One region of the Uliginosibacterium flavum genome, then DNA from elsewhere that is predicted to be linked to it. Evidence: predicted binding sites of a transcription regulator. Region 1 holds the regulator's gene; each other region holds the start of a gene.
The links. Region 1 encodes FliA, which starts transcription of late flagellar genes. Its sites were predicted from a motif close to CTAAAGTTNNNNNNNNNNNNGCCGNTA; they were not measured.
Positions count from the first base shown of each region.

Region 2: the regulator FliA is predicted to act here: its motif matches at 3,117-3,143, upstream of motA (flagellar motor stator protein MotA).
Region 3: the regulator FliA is predicted to act here: its motif matches at 3,170-3,196, upstream of flgM (flagellar biosynthesis anti-sigma factor FlgM).
Region 4: the regulator FliA is predicted to act here: its motif matches at 1,872-1,898, upstream of ABXR19_RS15220 (chemotaxis protein).

Region 1 covers NZ_JBEWZI010000004.1:189,552-194,924, reverse strand. The annotation lists gene flhF (flagellar biosynthesis GTPase FlhF) at 1-897, shown strand, start outside; gene ABXR19_RS05770 (hypothetical protein) at 909-1,724, shown strand; gene ABXR19_RS05765 (RNA polymerase sigma factor FliA) at 1,855-2,610, shown strand; gene ABXR19_RS05760 (flagellar motor protein) at 2,643-3,383, shown strand; gene ABXR19_RS05755 (GNAT family N-acetyltransferase) at 3,607-4,071, shown strand; gene ABXR19_RS05750 (sulfite exporter TauE/SafE family protein) at 4,125-4,874, opposite strand; gene ABXR19_RS05745 (hypothetical protein) at 5,021-5,373, opposite strand, start outside.
Region 2 covers NZ_JBEWZI010000018.1:24,663-30,035, forward strand. The annotation lists gene ABXR19_RS15175 (diguanylate cyclase) at 1-1,781, shown strand, start outside; gene flhD (flagellar transcriptional regulator FlhD) at 2,175-2,489, shown strand; gene flhC (flagellar transcriptional regulator FlhC) at 2,502-3,050, shown strand; gene motA (flagellar motor stator protein MotA) at 3,233-4,087, shown strand; gene motB (flagellar motor protein MotB) at 4,248-5,321, shown strand; gene ABXR19_RS15200 (Hpt domain-containing protein) at 5,334-5,373, shown strand, end outside.
Region 3 covers NZ_JBEWZI010000001.1:45,270-50,642, reverse strand. The annotation lists gene ABXR19_RS00235 (SurA N-terminal domain-containing protein) at 1-1,005, shown strand, start outside; gene motD (flagellar motor protein MotD) at 1,172-2,053, shown strand; gene ABXR19_RS00225 (flagella synthesis protein FlgN) at 2,306-2,782, opposite strand; gene flgM (flagellar biosynthesis anti-sigma factor FlgM) at 2,779-3,087, opposite strand; gene flgA (flagellar basal body P-ring formation chaperone FlgA) at 3,292-3,981, opposite strand; gene flgB (flagellar basal body rod protein FlgB) at 4,301-4,702, shown strand; gene flgC (flagellar basal body rod protein FlgC) at 4,717-5,121, shown strand; gene ABXR19_RS00200 (flagellar hook assembly protein FlgD) at 5,146-5,373, shown strand, end outside.
Region 4 covers NZ_JBEWZI010000018.1:31,453-36,825, forward strand. The annotation lists gene ABXR19_RS15210 (protein-glutamate methylesterase/protein-glutamine glutaminase) at 1-1,041, shown strand, start outside; gene ABXR19_RS15215 (STAS domain-containing protein) at 1,294-1,599, shown strand; gene ABXR19_RS15220 (chemotaxis protein) at 1,965-2,930, shown strand; gene ABXR19_RS15225 (chemotaxis protein) at 2,963-3,910, shown strand; gene cheY (chemotaxis response regulator CheY) at 3,928-4,320, shown strand; gene cheZ (protein phosphatase CheZ) at 4,405-5,301, shown strand; gene ABXR19_RS15240 (chemotaxis protein CheA) at 5,360-5,373, shown strand, end outside.

The DNA.
Region 1 (5,373 bases):
TGGAGCGAAATTTCACGCAACGCGCCGGCCCGCACCCAGATGATGAGCGAGCTGCTGGAAGCAGGTTTTTCCGCCCAGATGGCACGCAGCCTGACCGAAGAACTGGCCGGTGATCTGGCCCCGGCTGAGGCTCGGAATGCGGTCAAGAGCCGCCTGAATCGGCAGCTGAAACTGATCGATAGTGATGCAGATATCATCGAGCGCGGCGGCGTCTATGCGATTGTCGGGCCTACCGGAGTGGGCAAGACGACCACCGCCGCCAAGCTGGCAGCGCGCTGCGTGGTGCGCCACGGGGCGGACAAGCTGGCCCTGATTACCACGGACGGATACCGGATCGGCGCGCACGAGCAACTGCGCATCTATGGCCGGATTCTGGGCGTGACCGTGCATGTGGTGCGCGACGCCTCCGATCTGCGCCAGACCCTGCAGGATCTGCGCGGCAAGCACATGGTGTTGATCGACACGGTGGGCATGTGCCAGCGTGACCAGATGGTGCTGGAGCAATCCTCGATGTTGACGGCCGCAGGTTGCGTGCGTCGCCTGCTGGTGCTGAACGCCACTTCACGGGGTGATACCCTTGATGACGTGGTGCGTGCTTACGATGGCCCGGATCTTGCGGGATGCATCCTGAGCAAGGTGGATGAAGCCGCTTCGCTGGCGCCGGTACTGGATGTGGCGTTGCGCAAGGAGCTGCAGGTGTATTACGTGGCCAACGGGCAGCGGGTGCCGGAAGATCTGCACCTGCCCAATCGCAGCTACCTGATCCACCGGGCCTTGCGGGAACTGGGGGCTGATTCGGCTTTCAAGCTGGATTCAGCTGAGGCCTGTTTGCTCATGGCCGGTCAGCAGGCCGGTGGTCATGGAGCCGCACAGGCGGCAATGCGGGGAGCGCGCTAATGGATCAAGTCATGATGGATCGCAGTGCAATGGATCAGGCGGAGGGCTTGCGCCGCCTGTTTCGTGCCGCACCACCGGAAATGCTGGCAGTGCTGCCGTGTGGAACGGTGACGACACCTTGGGTGGCGAGCCAGTTGCGGGCGCGTGCCTTGGCGGGTCGGCAGGTGCTGGCGCTGGACGAATGGCAGGCCTGCGGCAATCTGGCCGATTGTCTGGGCGCGTCGCCGCGCTTTGATTTGCTGCAGGCCGTCGAAGGGCAGGTGGGGGAAGCGCAGTGCGTGCTGGAAGTGATGCCTGGGTTGCGCCTGGCGCAGGTCGGCCGGCTGGTGCGGGCGCTGGGCAGCGAACGGGTCATCACACAGCGGACCCTGGCGCAACTGCAGGGTTTGCAGGCCGGGTGCGACGAGTGGTTGCTGCTGGCGCAAGCGGGCGAAATGCAGACCTTGTCACCGCTCTTGCTGGCCGCACCGCGTCTGGCGTTGGTGGTCGATGCGCAGCCGAAGTCGGTGACGACGGCCTGGGCAAGTCTCCGTCGCGTGGCGCGCGAGGTGCCGCAGATGGCTTTCTCGATCTGCCATGCCGGTGAATACGATGCGCAGACTGAAGCGGTGTTGAGCAGCTTTTGCAAACTGGCGGCCAGTCGTCTGGGCGTGCAGGTCGAGCAGATTGGCAGTCTGGGCGAGGCGCTGGCAATGGGCAGCGACGCACGGACGGCTCTTGCAACTTTCATGCAGCGTCTGCTTCAGGTTTGCCGCAATCCTGCCGCTAAGCCTTTTGAAACCCGCTTTCCGGCTAGCCCGGCGAGCGTTCGGCTGAGCGTGCCTTAAAGTTGAAATAGAAGCCGGCAGACCTGCCTGTTCGAAGCGTCGGCGGCGGGCCGCAGCGCGAGAATGAAAACACTGCCCTGAGTCACGAAAGCTTCGGGCGGATCGCAGACCAGAAAAAAGAGAGATCACCATGTACAACGCAGCTGGAACACTCGATAAAGACCAGCTCATCACGCGCTACGCGCCGCTGGTCAAGCGCATTGCCTACCATCTGATGGCCAAACTGCCTGCCAGCGTGCAGGTGGACGACATCATCCAGAACGGCATGCTCGGCTTGCTGGACGCGATTACGCGCTATGAGGAAGGCTTGGGAGCGCAGTTTGAAACCTACGCCGTGCAACGTATCCGTGGCGCCATGCTCGATGGCCTGCGTGAAAACGACTGGCTGCCGCGCAGCCTGCGCCGTGAAATGCGCCGTATCGAAGGTGCCGTGCACACTCTGGAGCAACAGCACGGGCGTCAGCCGACCGAGCGCGAGCTGGCCAAGGTGCTGGACATGGAGCTGGGCGATTATCAGAAAATGTTGCAGGAGGCGCGCGGGTATCAGCTGGTGTACTTCGAGGATTTTGGTGACGATGATGATGACGACTTCCTTGAGCGTCACATGATCGGCGAAGCCAAGGATCCACTCTCCCTGCTTGAGGATCAGCACATGCGCAACACACTGATTCAGTCCATTGAGGATTTGCCTGAGCGCGAAAAAATGGTGATGGGTCTCTATTACGAAGAGGACATGAATTTGCGCGAGATCGGCGAGGTGCTGGGGGTGTCGGAATCTCGTGTGTGCCAGCTGCATAGCCAGGCGATTGCCCGTTTGCGTTCGCGCATCTCGGGTGGGCGCGAGGCAACGGCGCGTCGGCGTCCGCAGCGCGCGACAGCGGCCTGAGTGGTGAGCTGGGCGCACCGGGGAGAGATTGAATGCAGATGATCAGCATTGCTGGTTTGCTCATCGGCTTCCTGTCCATCGTTCTCGGGCAGGTGCTTGAAGGCGGGCATATCGGCTCGCTGGTGCAGCCCACGGCATTTCTGATCGTGATGGGCGGCACCGTTGGAGCCGTGATGGTTCAATCCCCCTGGCGCACTTTCAAGCAAGGTCTGCAAATGGCCAGTTGGGCGTTCAAACCGCCCGTTCCACGGGGTGAAGACATCATTGCAGATGTCGTTTCCTGGGGGGGGGTGGCACGTCGGGAAGGTTTGCTGGCCCTTGAGGCGCGCATTGATGCGCAGCCCGATCCCTTTGTGCGCAAGGGCTTGCAACTGCTGGTTGATGGCCTGGAGCCGGATCGTATCCGCGAGGTGATGGAGGTCGAAATCAGCGTGTGGGAAGCGGATATGAAACAGTCGGCCAAGGTCTGGGAGGCGGCTGGCGGCTATGCGCCCACCGTCGGTATTCTTGGCGCCGTGCTGGGTCTGATTCACGTGATGGAGAACCTTTCCGAGCCCTCCAAACTCGGCGCCGGGATTGCCGTGGCTTTTGTGGCCACGATCTATGGCGTGGGATCGGCCAACCTGATTTTCCTGCCTCTGGCCAAGAAGCTTCAGACCACGATTGCGCAGCTCGTACTGGTTCGCGAAATGGTCATTGATGGCTTGATCGGCATTGCCCACGGCGATAACCCGCGCCTGATCGAGAGCCGCCTGCAGAGTTACGTGCTCTGATTTCAGATGTTTGCGGAGAGCAGGCTGAAGAGCCTTGCTGCGCTTGCCTCTCTGCGATGCCTGCCTGCGCAGCGAGTGTCCGTGCGGCTCTTCAGGCAGCTTCGATTCTGAGCATTTGCCCGCGCGGCTGTGCAGCACGTCACATTGAGCTGAGAATTGTCAGGACATTTTGGCGTATTGCGGGTTACCCTGATCCCCTTTCCGTTTTTCGTCCTTTGCCACGATGAGTATCAAGTTTCGCCCCGCCCAACTCGGCGACATTCCCGCTATTGCCGCATTGCTTGCCAACCTGTTTGCTATCGAGCAGGATTTCACGCCTGATCCGGCCCGTCAGCTTGCCGGCCTCAAGCTGATGCTGCCGCGTGAAGACATCCTGATGTGGGTGGCCGAGGAGATGCTGGAGGAAGAGTCGAAAATCGTCGGATTCTGTTCGGTGCAGACCCTGATCTCTACCGCTGAGGGCAGCGTGGTTGGGCTGATTGAGGATGTAGTCGTGCCCGTTGAATGGCGTGGCGCTGGTATCGGCCGTCAGTTGCTGGAAGGCGCGGAGGCCTGGGCGCGCCGCCGCGGTTGCTCCCGTCTGCAACTGCTTGCCGACGAGGGCAATCTACCCGCGCTGGCCTTTTACGAGCGCCAGGGCTGGCAGAGGACCAGCCTGCACAACTGGCGCCGGATGCTCAGGGACTGAGCTGCAGGCGACTCAGCCTGGCGCTGCGCTTGCGCGCTTGCTTCGGCCGCTGCTTACACCGCGCTCCAGATCAGTTTGATGCCGGTGAGCAGCAAAAAAATGTAGCTCAGGCGGTAGAACAGCTTCTCGTCAATGCGCTTGTGCAGCCAGATCCCCAGATACACGCCGATAGGCGCGAGGGGCGCCAGCACCAGCGCCGTGCCGAGGTTGCGTGCGTCCAGCAGGCCAAGCTCGGCGTAGGGAATCAGCTTGGTGTAATTGACCAGCGCGAAATACAGCGTCAGGTTGGCCACCAGCACGGTCTTGTCGAGCTGTTTGGGCAGCAGGTAGATCATGATGGGCGGCCCGCCAGCGTGCGCCAGCGTGCTGGTAAAACCCGACAAGCCCGACCACCAGCCGGCGCGCAGGGCTTCCGGCAGGCGCGACGTGTCCTTGAGCTGCAGGCCGGCCAGGCGCTGCAACGCGAACAGAATCGCCAGCACCCCGATCATCTGCTCCACCGTATGCGGCGAGAGCTGGCGAAACAGCAGCCAGCCGATGAAGATGCCCGCCAGCGCGCCGGGCATCAGGCGGCGCAGCAACTTGAAATCCCAGTGCGGGTGATAGCTCCAGCTCCCCACCAGATCCATCAGACACAAAATCGGCAGCATCACGCTGGCCGCCTGCGGCACCGGAATCGCCAGCGCCATCAGCGGCACCGCCAGCACGCCGAGGCCGCCCGCGAAGCCGCCCTTGGAAATGCCGGCGAGGAGCACCGCAGGCACGGCAGCGGCATAGAACAGCGGGTTGGTGATGATGTCCATGATTGCGTCAGGAGCTGCGGGTAGGCCAGGATTGTCTGGCTTACGGGCGTATCGCGCCAGCAGAAACTGGTGGGATGCTCTCTCACGCAGGCGTTTTGAAACGATTAATCAAAAGCAAAACGATATCGGGAAACAGTGTGTGGGAGTTAGTAAACGCCTTGTTCAATCCGGGCGTGGATCAGTCCGCCGGACGATACTTTTTGACCAAAGTATCTATGCATATAGAAGTCAGCATTGAGAATCGCACAGGCTCGAATGAATGCAGTGCGGGGGTCTGATACTGGCTCGTGAGCAACACATTTCAGTGCCAAGCATTTGTCTTTGACGTGAGGTGACTCGAAAGTTAGAACGCTATTGTCTCGGGCTACTACTGTGTGAGCGAACTCATTTCGAATTTCTCTGAGGATGTGTAGATCGGAAGCTATTACCTTGCTGCACATCCCAAGCAGCCGTGCCAAATCGATTTTGGATGACAGAGTGGCGAGTGGTCCGCTGCGGC
Region 2 (5,373 bases), on a different contig from region 1:
ACGGACGGCGCCCGATTGTGTCGGTGCAGGATGCTTTGACCATCCTTGGCATGCCGGCTGTGCGCAACATGGCGCTGGGCTTTTCGCTCCTGACGCATTACCGCAGTGGCGCTTGCGATGGCTTTGATTACTCGCGGTATTGGTCATTTTCCATGCTTACGGCAGTGGCGACACAGGCGGTCACGCTGCGGACCCGGATCGCTGCGCCCGATGAAACCTATTGTCTGGGTTTGCTGGGGCGTGTCGGCGAACTGGCGCTGGCAACGCTTTATCCGCACGATTATGCAAAAATTCTGGCCGATAGCCAGCATGAGCCGCAGCGCCTGGCAGAACTGGAGTCGCGGGCCTTTGCCATGAACAATGCCGAGCTGGGCGCGGCAATGCTGGCCGACTGGGGTTTGCCGCGCTTATTTACGGATGCCGCTTATTGCGTAGCTGCGGGCATCGAATGTCAGCAGGCGGAAGGCTCGCGTGATTCAACTTTGACCCAGACGCTGGTGCTGGCACGCCAGCTCGGGAATTTGTGTCTGGCGGCTGAAGCGGAACGGCCGGATATCTTGCGCCGGGTGAAGCTGGCCGGCTCGCGCCTGTCTTTTGATGATGAAACGCTGGCGACTCTGTCGGATGGCGTGGTGGCGGAGTGGGTGGAGTGGGGTGCTTTGCTCAATGTGCACGCCGAGAAATTGCCGCCCTTCGAGCATCTGGTCAAACAGGCAGAAAGCCAGCCAGTTTTGCCAACCCCTGCTGAAGAGGCCCAGCAGGCGGGCGTTTCCGAGGATGTGGCTGGAGAGGTCCAGCACGAGCGGCTCTTGCGGGTGCTCATCGTGGATAGTGATGCGCTCGCGCGTAGCAGCCTCAAGCAGGCGCTGATGGAGAGCGGCTACGACGTGGCCGAGGCGGGTGATGGCTACACCGCGACTGAGATGGCGCTGGATTTCCGGCCTGACATGTTGTTGCTGGGCTGGCAGTTGGTGGATATCCCGGGCGCCGAACTTTTGCGAACCTTGCGTCAGACGCGTATTGGCCGCTCTATCTACGCTGTCGTGATGGGCGACGATGCCTCTGAAGAGACCGTGATTGCCGCTTTTGACGCGGGTGCGGACGATTTGCTGCCCAAGCCGGTCAATCCGCGTGTCTTGCTGGCCAAGATCCGGGCGGGGCGTCGTCTGACGGCCTTGCATTATGAAATTGAACGCGACCGCGAGGAGATTCGTCACTTCGCCGCGGAACTTGCAGTGAGCAACCGGCGCCTGCAGGAAGTAGCCTTGATGGATCCGCTGACGGGCTGTCCCAATCGGCGTTTCTTTACGGATCGCCTTACCCAGGAATGGGCTGCCGCTGCGCGCAGTGCGCGTCCTTTGTCTTGCCTGATGGTGGATGTCGATAATTTCAAGGCGATCAATGACACCTATGGACATGATGTGGGTGACTCCGTCTTGCGCCAGGTGGCGGCCGCCATTCGCAGTGCGCTGCGCGGGCATGATCTGATCGCGCGTACGGGGGGGGATGAATTCATCGTGTTGTGCCCGGATACGGCGATCGAGGCTGCGATGGCTTGTGCCGAGCGGGTGCGGCATGGTGTTGAAGAAGCCTTGGTCGCTTCCGGGTTGGTGCATCTGCGCGTGACGATCAGTGTCGGTGTCGCTTCCCGCGATCAGAATGTTGTGGATGCCGAGAGTTTGCTCAAGCGCGCTGATCAGGGTTTGTACATGGCCAAGCAGGCGGGACGCAACCGAGTGGAGGCGGCGCAACTCAAGCCACGTGCAGCGGGCGCCGCGTAATTCCAGTTCCAGATAGAAACGATATTTTGTTGACGTCGCCTTGCCGTGCTCTAGCTCTGTCTGTGGCTCGTCTTCGCGTCTCGTCTCTATCTGGAACAGGAACAAGCTGGTGTCGTCTGGTTTTCGGGCAGCGAAAAAATATTGTTGAAAACCGTAAAGTTTCCGAAATCCTGTCCGTTAGTACGAGTGATAACGCCGTAATCCATCTCCTGTTGCCCTTCTATCCAGTCTTCATGGCATGCATGTAAGAGACGTTCTTACGTGCCGCCCGTCGTCGACTGTTACATCATTTTCCGACCATGCCTGATTGGTTGTCGCCCCCTTGTCGTGGAGAATCCAATCCCATAGAGCCCGGTTAACAAGGGCTTCTCCACGGCGTAGAGGAGGTTGATCATGAAAATGGATATCGGTAACGAAATTCGGGAACTCAATTTGTCGTACCTGATGCTGGCGCAGCAGATGATCATGGCCGACAAGGCCGGCGCGATGTTCAAGCTCGGGGTCGGCGAGGATGTGGCCGAAGTCATCGAAAATCTTTCCCCTGCGCAGATTCTGCGCATGGCCTCCAGTGACATGTTGCTGTGCCGTTTTCGCTTTGATGACACCTTGCTGCTCAATCTGTTGGGCAATCATGGCAGCGAAGGCGTGGTTTCGCGGATTCACGCGACTATCCTGGCTGCAAGCAAGCCTGTTGAACATCTGTCCTGAGGAGGCAAGATCATGCGAATGAAAAGTCTCGTTCAGGATGCGCAGGAAACCCGCTTGGCGATCGAGATGATCGAACTCGGTGCGCGCATGCAGATGCTGGAATCGGAAACAGGCTTGTCGCGGGAGCGCCTGCTCAAACTGTACAAAGAAATCCGTGGTGAATCGCCGCCCAAGGGCATGCTGCCATTTTCGACCGATTGGTTCATTCCCTGGCAGCAAAATGTGCACGCCTCGTTGTTCATGTCCTTGCGTGGCTTTGTTATGCGCAATACCGAGACCAAGCCGCTGGAGGCTACCTTGCAGGCCTTTCACATGTACCGTGAGCAGGTCGCGAGCATGCAACTTGATCAGGTGCTGAGCCTGACGCGCGCCTGGACGCTGGTAAGGTTCTTTGAGGCCAAAATGTTGCAGCAGACGCGCTGCACCTGTTGTGGTGGTGAATTCGTGGCCCATGCCTATGATCCGACGCGCAGTTACGTATGTGGTCTGTGCCATGTGCCTGCGCGTGCCGGCAAGGGCAAGCGCCCAATGCGTGAAGATGTGGTGTGCGCGGTTGCCTGAGATTGCGCCTGTCACACGTCAGAAAACCGCCGGCTGAGTCCGGCGTTTTTTTTGCCACTTCGGGTAATCAAGTTTTGTCGCGTGGGGCCGATACCTGTATTGGTTCGGGACAGTTTTCCGGCAGTCGCCGGGCTTGTCACGACAAGCTTTGGCTAGCTCATCCACAGCACGGGGTTTAAGCAATGCTCCTGATTGTCGGTTACATCATCATTCTGCTGGCGTCGGTCGGTACGTATGCCGTGCACGGCAGTCTGGCCGCTCTGTTCGTGCCGCTGGAGTATCTGGCCATCATCGGTCTGACCATCGGCGGATTCGTCGCAGGCAATTCGATGAAGAACATCAAGGCGACGCTCGGCGCCCTGCCGGGTTTGTTCAAGCCTTCGCATTACAACAAGGTTTTCTACGTCGAAGTGCTGGCGATGCTTTTCGAGATTCTTGCCAAGGTGCGCAAGGAGGGCTTGATGTCGATCGAAAACGACGTCGAGAATCCCGAGGCCAGTCCGATCTTTACCAAGTATCCGGTATTTCTGCACGATCACCATGCGATGGAATTCCTGTGTGATTACCTGCGCATGATGGTGGGCGGCAATCTGAACGCTTTCGAGCTGGAAAGCCTGATGGATGTCGAGATTGAGACCCACCATAGCGAGGCACATGTCGCGGCGCACATCATGGCCAAGGTTGGCGATGCCACACCTGCCTTCGGTATCGTGGTTGCGGTGATGGGTGTAGTAAACGTGATGGGCTCGGTGGGCGAGCCGCCTGCTGTGCTGGGAAAGATGATCGGTGGCGCGCTGGTGGGTACCTTCCTCGGGATTCTGGTTTCCTATGGTTTCGTATCTCCAGTGGCTTCGCAGCTGGAGCAAAAGTGCGAAGAGGGTGGCAAGATTTTTCAGTGCATCAAGACAGTTTTGCTGGCGAGCATGAGTGGCTACGCACCGCAGGTGGCGGTTGAATTCGGTCGCAAGGTTTTGTATTCCACCGACAGGCCGGGCTTTGCCGAGCTGGAAGCCGAGATCAAAAACCGCAAGAAATAGCCGGTGAAACCGTGCATTTATGGGATGGCTGAAGAGCCCCTCTCCGTAAGGGTCTTCGGGATATGTGCCGCAAGAGTGAATGGCTGCGCGGATCTGCGGGCAGGGGCCTGAAATTGTTACCGTTTGATTGATCCTGAATCCAAGGAAATAGTGCCTAAACATGGCTGACAACCAGCAACCGATCATCGTCAAGCGCATAAAAAAAGGCGGCGGCGGCGCGCATGGCGGCGCCTGGAAGATTGCGTACGCCGATTTCGTGACGGCAATGATGGCTTTCTTCCTGCTGATGTGGCTGCTGGGTTCGACCACCAAGGGTGATCTGAAAGGGATTGCTGATCACTTTCAATCACCGCTCAAACTGTCCATGGCCGGTGGGCCAGGTACTGGTTCATCCAATTCGCCCTTGTCAGGTGGCGGTACGGATCTGACCAAATCCGTGGGGGATGCGGCACGCGGCAGTTACAAGGAGCCGCGCAAAATCAGCGAAGTCAAGATTATTCCGGCCGACTCTAAGCTGGCTCCGGGGCAAGCCAAGAAGCTCACGCTGGCGGAGCAGGAGGCTGCGGACAAACAGGCCGAAAAGCAGGCGGAGCAAAAGGAGCAGCAGGAAAAAGCCGAGCGCATCCTGCTGCAGGATCTGAAAGCCAAGGCAGAGGCGATGATTGAAGCCAGTGTGGATCTGCGCCAATTCAAACGTCAGCTTCTGCTCGATATCACTTCCGAGGGTTTGCGCATCCAGATCGTGGATGAGCAGAATCGCCCGATGTTTGATACCTCCAGTGCCGAGATGAAGCCATACACCAAAGGCATCGTCCGGGCGATTGGTCAGGTGCTCAATCAGGTCGAGAACCGGGTCAGTATTTCCGGGCATACCGATGCGGCCCAGTACGCCGGTGGCAATCGTGGTTTTTCGAATTGGGAGTTGTCGGCAAACCGGGCGAATGCTTCGCGTCGCGAGTTGATTCTGGGCGGCATGGATGAACGCAAGATCATGCGCGTGGTGGGCTTGTCTTCGACTATTCCACTGGATCGGAACGATCCTTACAGCGCAATCAATCGGCGCATCACCTTGATCGTAATGAATAAACGTACAGAGGAAGCCATCTTGCAGGAGGGGCGTGATCTGGATGTGGATGCGAATGCGCCGCTGGAGCCAAAGCCACTGGTGGACGCTGCGCAGCGTGAATTGAGCTCTCGTCCGCGGATTGATTTACCGCCGCGCCCGCCGCGTTGACTGGGGGCAAAAATGGCTGTCGATCTGAGCAAATTTCTGGGTTTGTACTTCG
Region 3 (5,373 bases), on a different contig from region 1:
GCTGAAGAGCTGCTGGCGAAGGTGAAGGCGGCTCCAGGCAAGTTTGCAGCGATTGCCAAGGAAAGTTCAGACGACAAAGGTTCGGCTGAAAAGGGTGGTGATCTGGGCTCGTTCGCTTACGGCGATATGGTCAAGGAGTTCTCCGATGCGGCCTATGCCCTGAACGAGAAAGAAATCTCGGGTGTGGTCGAGTCCGAGTTTGGTTATCACATCATCATGTTGACCGAGGCGGCCAAGACCAAGAGCTTTGAAGATAGCAAGGCAGAGGCTGTTGAGGGTGCTCGCCAGCAAGCCGCCACAAAACGTTTCACCGAGCTGGCTGATCAGTTCAGCAATCTGGTGAATGATCAGCCCGACTCACTGAAGCCTGTGTCCGAGAAATTGTCGCTGACGCTGGTGCAGACTGATTGGCTGTCGCGTAGCGCATTGCCGGCCGGCGTGCTGCAGGATCCGAAGTTGCAGGCCGTTTTGTTCTCCAGTGATTCGATTGCCAATCGCCTGAATACTGAGGCGGTGGCGCTGGGTGAGAACGTAATTGTTTCGGCCCGGATTGTTGAGTACAAACCTGCCAGCGTGAAACCGTTGGAGCAAGTTGCCGCCGAAGTGGAGGCTTTTGCGAAGGCGGAAGAAGCCGCAAAGCTGGCCAAGTCAAATGGTGAAGCCGCGCTGGCTAAGTTGACGGCTGGTGAAGCTTTGACCGCGGCGTCGTGGAAAGCTGCTCGTGCAGTGAAGCGTTCTACGGCGGGCTTGAGCGGCGAGGCCCGCAAGGCGGTGTTCGGCGCAAAGACCGATAAATTCCCGGCTTACGCTGGCATCGTTCGCAATCAGGATTATGTGATCTATCGGATTGATTCAGTTAGTGCTCCGAAAGTGGCGGATGACGCAGCGCGGATCAAGGATATTCGTCAGCGTTATGCCATGGCATTGGGTGAAGAGGATCTGCGTGCGTACATCAGTGGCGTGCGGGCGCGTCTGGGTGTCAAAATCACCGAAGTCAAAAAGTAAGCCAGCCTAATTCAATGCAAAGCGGGCGCGGTGTGTAAACACCGCGCCCGTTGCTGTTTACGTTTGCCGAGTTGATGGAGGGGAATGCTGGAGCTCGGCTTAAGCTCCGGGTGCTTTTGTCCGTAAACAATGGGAGAGTTTCCGTTTTTCCTTTGCCGGAGTGTGTATGGCCCGTCGTCGCCAGGAAGAAGAGCACGAAAACCACGAACGCTGGATGGTGTCCTATGCGGACTTCATTACCTTGCTGTTTGCTTTTTTTGTAGTGATGTATTCGATCAGCTCGGTGAACGAAGGCAAGTATCGCGTGCTCTCCAGTTCAATGGTGAATGCCTTTCGCAGCGCCACCAATGAGCAGGGCGTGGCGATGGTGACGCCGACGCTGGCGAGTGGCTCGCCGATTGTTCAGGTTATCTCGCGTCAGCCTAAAGCAAACCCCGAAGTAGAGGCCAAGCGCACCGAATTTCGCCAGAAAATGCGCAGCATGGCTGAGGAGGTCAAGCGTGTGCTTGAGCCGATGGTGGCGGGCGGGCAGGTGCGGGTGACGGAGGGCGTTAACGGGATTTCCATCGAGATCAATGCCAGTGCCTTGTTCAAGCCTGGTGAGGCGCAACTGGGGATTGATGCGCAACGCGCTTTGAAAGCCGTCGCGGAGGTGATTGCGGCCGGTGATTTTCCGATCAAGATCGAAGGGCATACCGATACCTTGCCGATCAGTACCGCTTTTTTTCCGTCGAATTGGGAGTTGTCAGCGGTGCGCGCATCGTCGGTGGTGCGCCTGTTTGTCGAGTCTGGCGTCGCGCCGGGGCGCATGACGGCCGCCGGTTACAGCGATCAACGCCCGGTGGCCGACAACGCTACGGCGGATGGACGCTCGCGCAATCGGCGCGTCACGATCCAGGTCGAGTCCATGTCGCCAGAGGTGGCTAACGCACCTTCTACAACAACCGAAGTCAGTGTTAATCCGCAAATGCGCAATGTGGATGGTGCGTTGGGAACGCCAGAGAATACCCGTTTGGCGCCGCGTGAGGAGGTGGGCGGCACTCCTTGAGGAATTAGAGCTTGAAGCCGCACGGCTCCGGCTCGGGAGGCCTTTGGCGCTGCGTCTCGCTTTGCGGCCAAAGAGCCACGACGATGGCCGCTGACCGTATGTCAACAGACGCCAGAGTTATCTGTCTGGAGACGCTTGCTGAACGTGTGTTTGCAGAGATGCCTGCTGCCAAGGCACATAGGTATTGGGTGTGCAGGTGGATTGCTTGCAGAGCAAGTCTGCGTGCGGGTCTTCGGGTGATGCTTGGTCAGGTTAATAGCTGCCGAGCAGGCGAGAGCCCGGGCGGGTGCGCGATGATCCGTCTGGCCCGTATACGGTGGGCTGGTCAGAGTGGGCCATCAGTATGGCCAGTGCCTGGTGGTTCTGGGACAGGCGTGCAGTGATGTGCGCGCCATTTTCCTGATTGAGTTGCTGCGCCCGGGTGGCTGCGGCCAGATAGCTGGCCCAGATCTGTTGCCCGTCCTTGCCGACCAGGGTTTCGACGCCGGTTTTGTCGTTCGGCAGGCCAGCCTGGTGCAGCACGCTGGTGCGACCGTCACCGAGTTGCTGGAGCTGGCGGGCAAAACGGGATTTTTGCTCGGAAAGAGCAAAAAGCGGCTCTACGTCATGCCCGGCCAGCACATCGCGCTCCTGTTCCAGAAGCGCGATGAATTCATTGACTTGCTGCGTTTCCGCAGCAAGCAATGTGAGCAGGCGCTGACGCAGCGCGCTTCGATCAGGAATCGTCACGCGCTACGCGGCTGCGCAGCCAGCATCTGGCGCACGCTGTTGATCAGCCCGTCGGCTACTTTTTCCGGATTGACCCGGAACTGGCCTTGCGAGATCGCACTCTTGATCTCCTCGACCTTGCCGCTGTCGACCACCGGTGTTTCGGCGATGACTTTTTCGAGCTGCTGCAGGTGGCTGGACAGCGAGGAGAGCTGGACTTTCGACCCGCTCGCGGCGCTGGAACTGGTTGTCGCCTCACGTGCGGGGCGAGTTTTGGTCTCGCTGCCCACAGCTCCGGGTGACTTGATTGTGTTTTCGATTTTCACGGCGTTTCCCTTTGGCTCAAGGTATGCGTGATACCTGCGAGGCCTGTTTTTGTATAAGGCATTCGCGATGCCACACTTGGCTTATCGGAGGATACAGCAAAAACTTTAGGGGTTTTTGCCGTGCCTGACAACCAGCCATGCCTTATGCAACGGCCTGTCGGGAGATTTCTTGAGAAGTTTGGCGATGAGTGGTGGGTGGCGCACTCAGTTGCGTACCTCCACCCAACCCTGCGCCCGCGCGATGCCACTGACGATATTGCCGTTCGCCAGGCGCACGCGCACGCTCTGGCCGGCACTGGCGGCGGCCAGCGCCTGGCCTTCGTTGCTGACGGAAAAACCCGTGCCTTGTGTGATGACTTTCACCATCTGACCTGCCTGAATCACGGCGGAGGGCCGCAGCAGGGTGGCTTGCAGTGGCCGCTCAGCGGCAATGGCGGTGCGCGCGATCTGGCCGACGGCTGCCGCATCGGCCAGCAGCAGATCGGCCGCTTGGGCTGTGAGTTCTCCCTGAACGATCTTGATGTCGTCAGCAGCGAGGCTCTGGCCGTTGGCGATGGGTCGGGCGGCGACCAGATAGGCACCATCGACGCGCACCCGGGCGCTTGCGTACAGCGAGAAATTACCACCTGAGCTGCAGCGCAGTCCCACCGAGACACGTCCCCAGGCGCGTGCGCCTGCGGGCAGGAAGGCTTGCCAGTGTGTACAGGCGCCATAACGCTCGGCCTCGGGCAGCCTGCCGACTTCGATGCTGACCTGACCCGGCGCGCTGGCGCTTTGCGCGCGCAGGAAGTCTTCGATCGTACGTGACATCTTGTCCTGCGCTGGCGTGGTGGCCGGGGCGGCCGTCGCGGCAAGGCCAGGGAGCAGCAGGAAGATGAAGAGGAGGGCGCGCATGGCAGGGGGCGTGAGGCGTGAATGTTCGTGGGTGACATCCCGATTGAAACACTTCGGTCTGTCGGTTCAAGCGTCAAACAGCGATGGGTGTGCAGGTCTATTCGAGCGCTTGTCCGCGTACCGGCAAACATTGCCGCCCGGCGCTTGCCGACTGCCGGGAATGCAGGTGGTTTTGCCGCTTTATCGGCCGCTGAACGCTCTGTTGCGGGGCTTACGATGCTGGCACAGAAGCTGCAATGAATCCGTCGAACACCCACGTATTTGTACTCGCCAGGGATCGACGGCCATGTTTGAAGAACTCTTGAACGGAGTGGAAGAAATGAACGTCCAACTCGACAATGCCCTGCGCTTTCATCAGACCGCCTTGAATCTGCGTGCTCAGCGCCAGGAAGTGATCGCGGCCAACATCGCGAATGCGGATACCCCGAATTTCAAGGCGCGTGACATCGAATTCGGCAGCGCCCTTAGCGGTGCTCTGCAAGGTCGGGTGGGGCGGCCGATTGCACTGAGCACGACTTCCGCGCGGCATTTGAATGCCAGCGGCGTGGCGACTAGCCCCCAGCTGATGTATCGCGGCGAAGAGCAATCCAGCGTTGATGGCAATACCGTGAATATGGACACCGAGCGTGCCTCCTTCGCCGAAAACGCGGTGCACTACGAAGCCAGTCTGACGTTTATCAGCGGCATGCTGAAAACGATGCAGCAAGCCGTGGCCGGTTAATAGGGAGCGCTGTCATGAGTATGCTTAACGTCTTCAATATCGCCGGCTCCGCGCTCAATGCGCAGTCCGTGCGCCTGAACACCACGGCCAGCAATATGGCCAATGCCGAGAGTGCAGTGGGCGCTGACGGCTTGCCTTATAAAGCCAAGCAGGTTGTGTTTCAGGCCGTGCAGATGGGGCCGAGCGGGCAGGGCGTACGTGTCCAGCAGGTGGTGGAAAGCGCCGCACCGGGCCGCATGGCCTACGACCCGAAGAGCCCTGCCGCCAATGCAGAAGGCTACGTCACGATGTCCAATGTGGATGTCGTCGAAGAGATGGTAAACATGATTTCCGCTTCGCGTGCCTACCAGACCAACGCCGAAGTAATGACGACCGCCAAAACCCTGATGCAGCGCACGATCGCGCTGGGTCAGGGCTGATGAAGCAGAGCAGGAGAGAGTGAAATGACAACGACAAGCACCGTGAATGATCCCACACAAGCGATCTATACATCCTTGAACGGGAGCGGGACCAAAAAAACCACCTCTTCTGCCGATGATCAGCAAAACCGTTTTCTCAAGCTGCTGACCACACAGCTCAAGAATCAGGATCCGCTCAATCCGATGGACAACGCCCAGACGACTTCGCAGCTCGCCCAGATCAGCACGGTGGACGGGATTACCCAGCTGAAC
Region 4 (5,373 bases), on a different contig from region 1:
CTGGTGGTGGATGATTCGGCGCTGATGCGCGCAGTGCTGTCTGAAGTCATCAATGCCACCCCGGATCTTCAGGTGGCGGGAACGGCCTGCAATGCACTCGAGGCACGCGAATCCATCAAGACCCTGAATCCCGACGTGATGACGCTGGACGTCGATATGCCGCACATGGATGGTCTGGAGTTTCTCGCGCAGATCATGCGTTTGCGCCCCATGCCGGTGGTGATGGTGTCCGGGCTGACCGAGAAGGATTCCGAAACCACACTACGTGCTCTGGAGTTGGGGGCGATTGATTTCGTCACCAAGCCCAAGACCGATCCGGTGGGGAATATCCATACTTACGCGGACTCGCTGTGCGACAAGATTCGCGCCGCCGCTATGTCACGCAAACATCTGATGCGTTCGCCGGTTGCGACAAGCACCCCCAGCTTGTCGAACCTGATCAATACGCCTTTGCCCAGCAAAGTCTTGCAGGACAAGCTGGTAATGATTGGTGCATCGACCGGCGGAACTGAAGCGCTTCGTGAGGTGCTGATACGTTTTCCGGAAAGAATGCCCGGCATCCTGATCGTGCAACACATGCCGGAAATGTTCACTGCCTCTTTTGCGCGACGTCTGGATGGCTTGTGCAGTCTGCATGTGAAGGAGGCCGAGCATGGCGAGCGAATCAAACCGGGCACGGCTTACATCGCGCCAGGGCATTCACACTTGATGGCGCGGCGAGTAACGGGGGGGTTTCAGTGTGAGTTGTCGCGCGAGAATCCGGTTAACCGTCATCGACCTTCGGTTGAGGTGTTGTTTAACTCCGGAGCCTCTCAGGTCGGGCGTAACGGGGTCGGCGTGATGCTGACCGGGATGGGTAAGGATGGTGCTGTGGCCATGCTGGGCATGCGTCAGGCGGGGTCTTACAACATCTGCCAAGATCAGGAAAGCTGCGTGGTGTGGGGTATGCCGCGTGAGGCAACCATCAACGGCGCGGCGCACGAGGTTGCTGCTTTACGTGATATCCCTGGGCGGGTGATACACAGCCTGCGAGGCGCGTGAACCTGTGGGCTGCCCGATAGTGCGGCTGGCGGTGCGCGCCGCGAAGCGCGAATATGTGGAAACAGGCATGTATCGGGCTTTTTCGCGCAATCGGGTGAAGATATTCACGTGCATGGCAAGCTCTTGGTGGCAGATTTCTGGATAATGCCACCTCAAGCAAATTGTCGCGGTGCCGTAAGTTTTATCGAGGGTGTGAAGCGCTCGATAACACGGCATCTCTGTCCGAATACGTATTGCAAAAGGAGGTTTTCGATGGATGCTCAAGTTTCGATGAACGACGCGCACGCAGTGCTGCGTTTGGCCGGCCGTTTCGATTTCAAGGCTCACCGCGAGTTTCGTGATGCGGTTGATTCGCTGCTGGGGCAGGCGGGTGCTCGGCCGCTTCAGGTCGATCTCGGTGAAGTGTCCTATCTGGACAGCTCGGCACTGGGCATGCTGTTGATGCTGCGTGACAAGGCTAAGGCCGCCAACAAGGATGTGGCGCTGGTTGGTGTGAAGGGCAGTGTTCGGCAAGTGCTGGATATTGCGAACTTCTCCAAGCTTTTTGCGATTACCTGAACGTGAATTGAAGCCTGCCTTTGCGGCAGACCAAGCTTGTACGGCGCGACCTACGGATCGCGCCGTTTCTTTTTCTGCCAAACCTTTTCCGTAGCGGGGCGTGCCAATACACCCTGATGGCCTAAGTCCCTTTCTTTCGCTCAAGTTAAAGCCGGCGCAACCGTTATCCGACGAGTACTGCGGAGTCATGAGTGCGTGTCGGCTTTGTGAAGCAAGGTCGTCTGCAAGGCAAAACTTCGCTGAAAGCCAGAAGCAAAGCGTGCTCGTGAGGTCTCAAGTTTGTAAAACGGGTGTCGTAAACTCATCAGGGACTGAGCACTGCAGATCAGGGCCTGACGGGGCTGAATCAAATCGCGGAGAACACCATGTCGGAATTGCTGAAGAGCATTGATGCTAGAACCCGCTTGGCCGGGACGAACAAGCTTGAAATCCTGTTGTTCTCGCTGGGCACAGATGTGCGGACCGGGCGCAAGGAAAGCTTTGGGATCAATGTTTTCAAAGTGCGCGAGGTGATGCGTACGCCGCCCATCACCGCAGCTCCTGACATGCAGCCTGGCGTTGAGGGCATGGTGTCATTGCGTGGTCAGTTGGTGCCGATTGTTGATCTGGCCAAGTATTGCGAAATAGATCCCACGGGCAAGCGCGAAATCATGATCGTGACTGAGTATAACGGTCATACCCAAGGTTTTCTGGTCGAGGGAGTAGATACCATTTTGCGGTTGGACTGGTCGCAGATGCGGGTTCCTCCAGAAATGATGACCACCAAGCTTGGTGGTCTGGTGACGGCAGTGACCGAGCTGGAAGACGGACGCTTGATCATGATGTTGGATGTCGAGAAAGTGTTGGCGGAGACCACTCGCTACGACGACGATTACCTGTTCAAGGATATTCCCCCCATCGGCCGGGATTACACCGTGCTGTTTGCCGACGATTCCTCCGTGGCGCGCAAGCAGATCGAGAAAACCTTGAACGTATTGGGTGTGCGTTACGTCGCAGCCGTCAATGGCCGCGCCGCTTGGGACGAGCTGGAACGCATTGCCAAACATGCAGAAGTCACTGGGCGAAAGGTTTGGGAGGTGTTGCACTTGATCCTCACTGATGTGGAAATGCCGGAGATGGATGGCTTCATCCTGACCAAGAAAATCAAGAGTGACCCGCGGTTTGACGGAGTGCCGGTACTGATGCATTCCTCCTTGTCGAGCATGTCGAACCAGACGCTGGGTAAGTCTGTCGGCGTGGATGGTTATGTGCCGAAATTTGAACCACATCGTCTGGCGGACGCGATTCGTTCGATGCTGGCGCCAGACCAGGTCATTGAGACCATTTCCTGAACCCACGGGTGCTGAGTCAATAAGGGGCAAACATGGAACACGCAAACAGTAACCTGCTGGATACAGTCGATGGACGAACCAAACTGGCTGGCTCCAATCGCATGGAGATCCTGCTGTTCGCACTGGGTACCAGCGAAACTTTCGGCATTAATGTGTTTAAGGTGCGTGAGGTTTCCAAGACACCTTTCATCACCAAGGCGCCGAATATGCCGGCAGGGGTCGAAGGCTTGATCTCCTTGCGTGGCAACGTCATTCCGGTTTTGTCGCTGGCCAAGATCATTGGTATTGCCAAGCCTGGGCAGGCCTTGGGAAACTCGATGATGGTGACCGAGTACAGCAAGCGTACTCTCGGCTTTCTCGTGCATGACGTGGATCGCATCATTCGCGTGGAGTGGGACAAAGTTCGCCAGCCCGAGAACATGGCGGGGGCAACCCAGAATTACATTACTGCGATTACTGAACTTGCAGACGGAAAACTGGTTTCCATTCTTGATGTGGAAACCATTCTTTCGCAAACCTTCGGTGAGGCGCCGGTGGGTCAGATTGCTGCGCTGGATCACGGCGTTGAGGCCAATCTGTTTTTTGTCGATGATTCGGCGATTGCCCGCAAGAAAATTGCGGAGGTTCTCGACAAACTGGGAGTTCGTCATAAGCATGCGTTAAATGGTCTGGAGGCCTGGACTCGGCTGGATGGCATGGCCGCACATGCACAGCAGCAGAAACGCAAGCTGGCGGACGAGATCAACATGATTCTGGTGGATGCTGAAATGCCGGAAATGGATGGCTACGTGCTGACTCGCAATATCAAAAATGATCCGCGTTTTGACGGGATTCCTGTAGTGATGCATTCCTCTTTGTCGTCAGAGGCAAACCGGTCGATGGGCAAGGCGGTGGGGGTCGATGCTTATGTTGCAAAGTTTGATGCTGAAATATTGGCGGAAACTTTGCGCCCGTATCTTTTGAAAGCCCACAAGGATTAATCCGGAGAATACAAATCATGTCGGATCCAAAAATGAAATTCCTGGTGGTAGATGACTTTTCAACGATGCGTCGCATCGTGCGAAATCTCCTTAAAGAGTTGGGCTATAGCAATGTTGACGAGGCCGAAGATGGTGTCGTGGCGATGCAAAAGCTGACTTCTGGTGGTTTCGATTTCGTCGTGACGGACTGGAACATGCCGAACATGACGGGCATCGAGTTGCTTCGTGCAATCCGGGCCAACGCTCAGATTGCGCATTTGCCGGTGCTGATGATTACCGCCGAGGCAAAAAAGGAAAACATCATTGAAGCCGCTCAGGCCGGGGCCAGTGGTTACATCGTGAAGCCTTTTACGGCAGCGACCATGGCTGAAAAGATGGCCAAGATTTTTGAAAAAATGGGTAAGGGTTGATTCGCGCGGCTTGCGAAAGACAAGGCTGCGCAGGGCTTTAGCCCATTGACGCAAAGGTATTTACAAGACTTAGGAGCCGACACCATGGCCAAACGCCTGAAAGCGGACGAATCTGGCGATAACGATGATTTGCAGACGCTGTTTGACTCTATCGCGGATAGTGCCAATCAACCGGCGGCGACGCTCTCTCCTGCGGTGGCAAACGCGGTTGTGAGTGCAGTGAGTGATTTGGGTGATTCCGACGATTTGCAAGCGCTCTTTGACAGTGTTGCCGGGCAATCACAAGGCAGCGCAGCAGCACCTGTTGTAACCAGTGAACTTGGCGTTAACCTAAAGGAAGTTGTTGCGGCCTCGTCTCACATGTCAGCCCAAGAGCGTCAGGAACAAGCTTTCCTGCAATTGGGGCAGCTGACGCGACTGTTGCACGACACGATTCGTCAGCTCGGTTACGACCGCATGCTTTCGGAAACCGCAGAGAAGTTGCCGGATGCTCGTCAGCGCTTGTCTTATATCTCGCAAATGACAGAGCAGGCCGCCAGTCGGGTATTGAATGCTACGGATATTGCCAAGCCGATTCAGGACCGGATTGAACAGCGTGCGACGGATCTGAGCAAGCGCTGGGACAAGCTGTATGACAGGAAGCTGTCTGTGGCGGAGTTCAAGGAGTTGGCTGGAGAAACCAGGAGTTTTCTGGGGCAATCAGCAAAAGATAGCAAAGTAGTTAACGAGCAGCTGCTTGAAATCATGATGGCGCAGGACTTCCAGGATTTGACCGGTCAGGTCATCAAGAAAATCGTGGATATGGCCTCAACGATGGAAGACGGTTTGCTTAAAGTGCTGATCGAAATCATGCCGGAAAACAAGCGTGTGGTGGCCGAGGATGGCTTGCTGAACGGGCCGGTGGTGAGCGCTGAGGGGCGTGAAGATGTTGTAACCAGCCAGGAGCAGGTTGATGACTTGCTCGATAGTCTGGGGTTCTGAACGGCGCCGGGATTTTCCCGGAATGGTGTAGTGCATTACAACGGTACCGGAGTCTGCTATGAGCGATTTCGC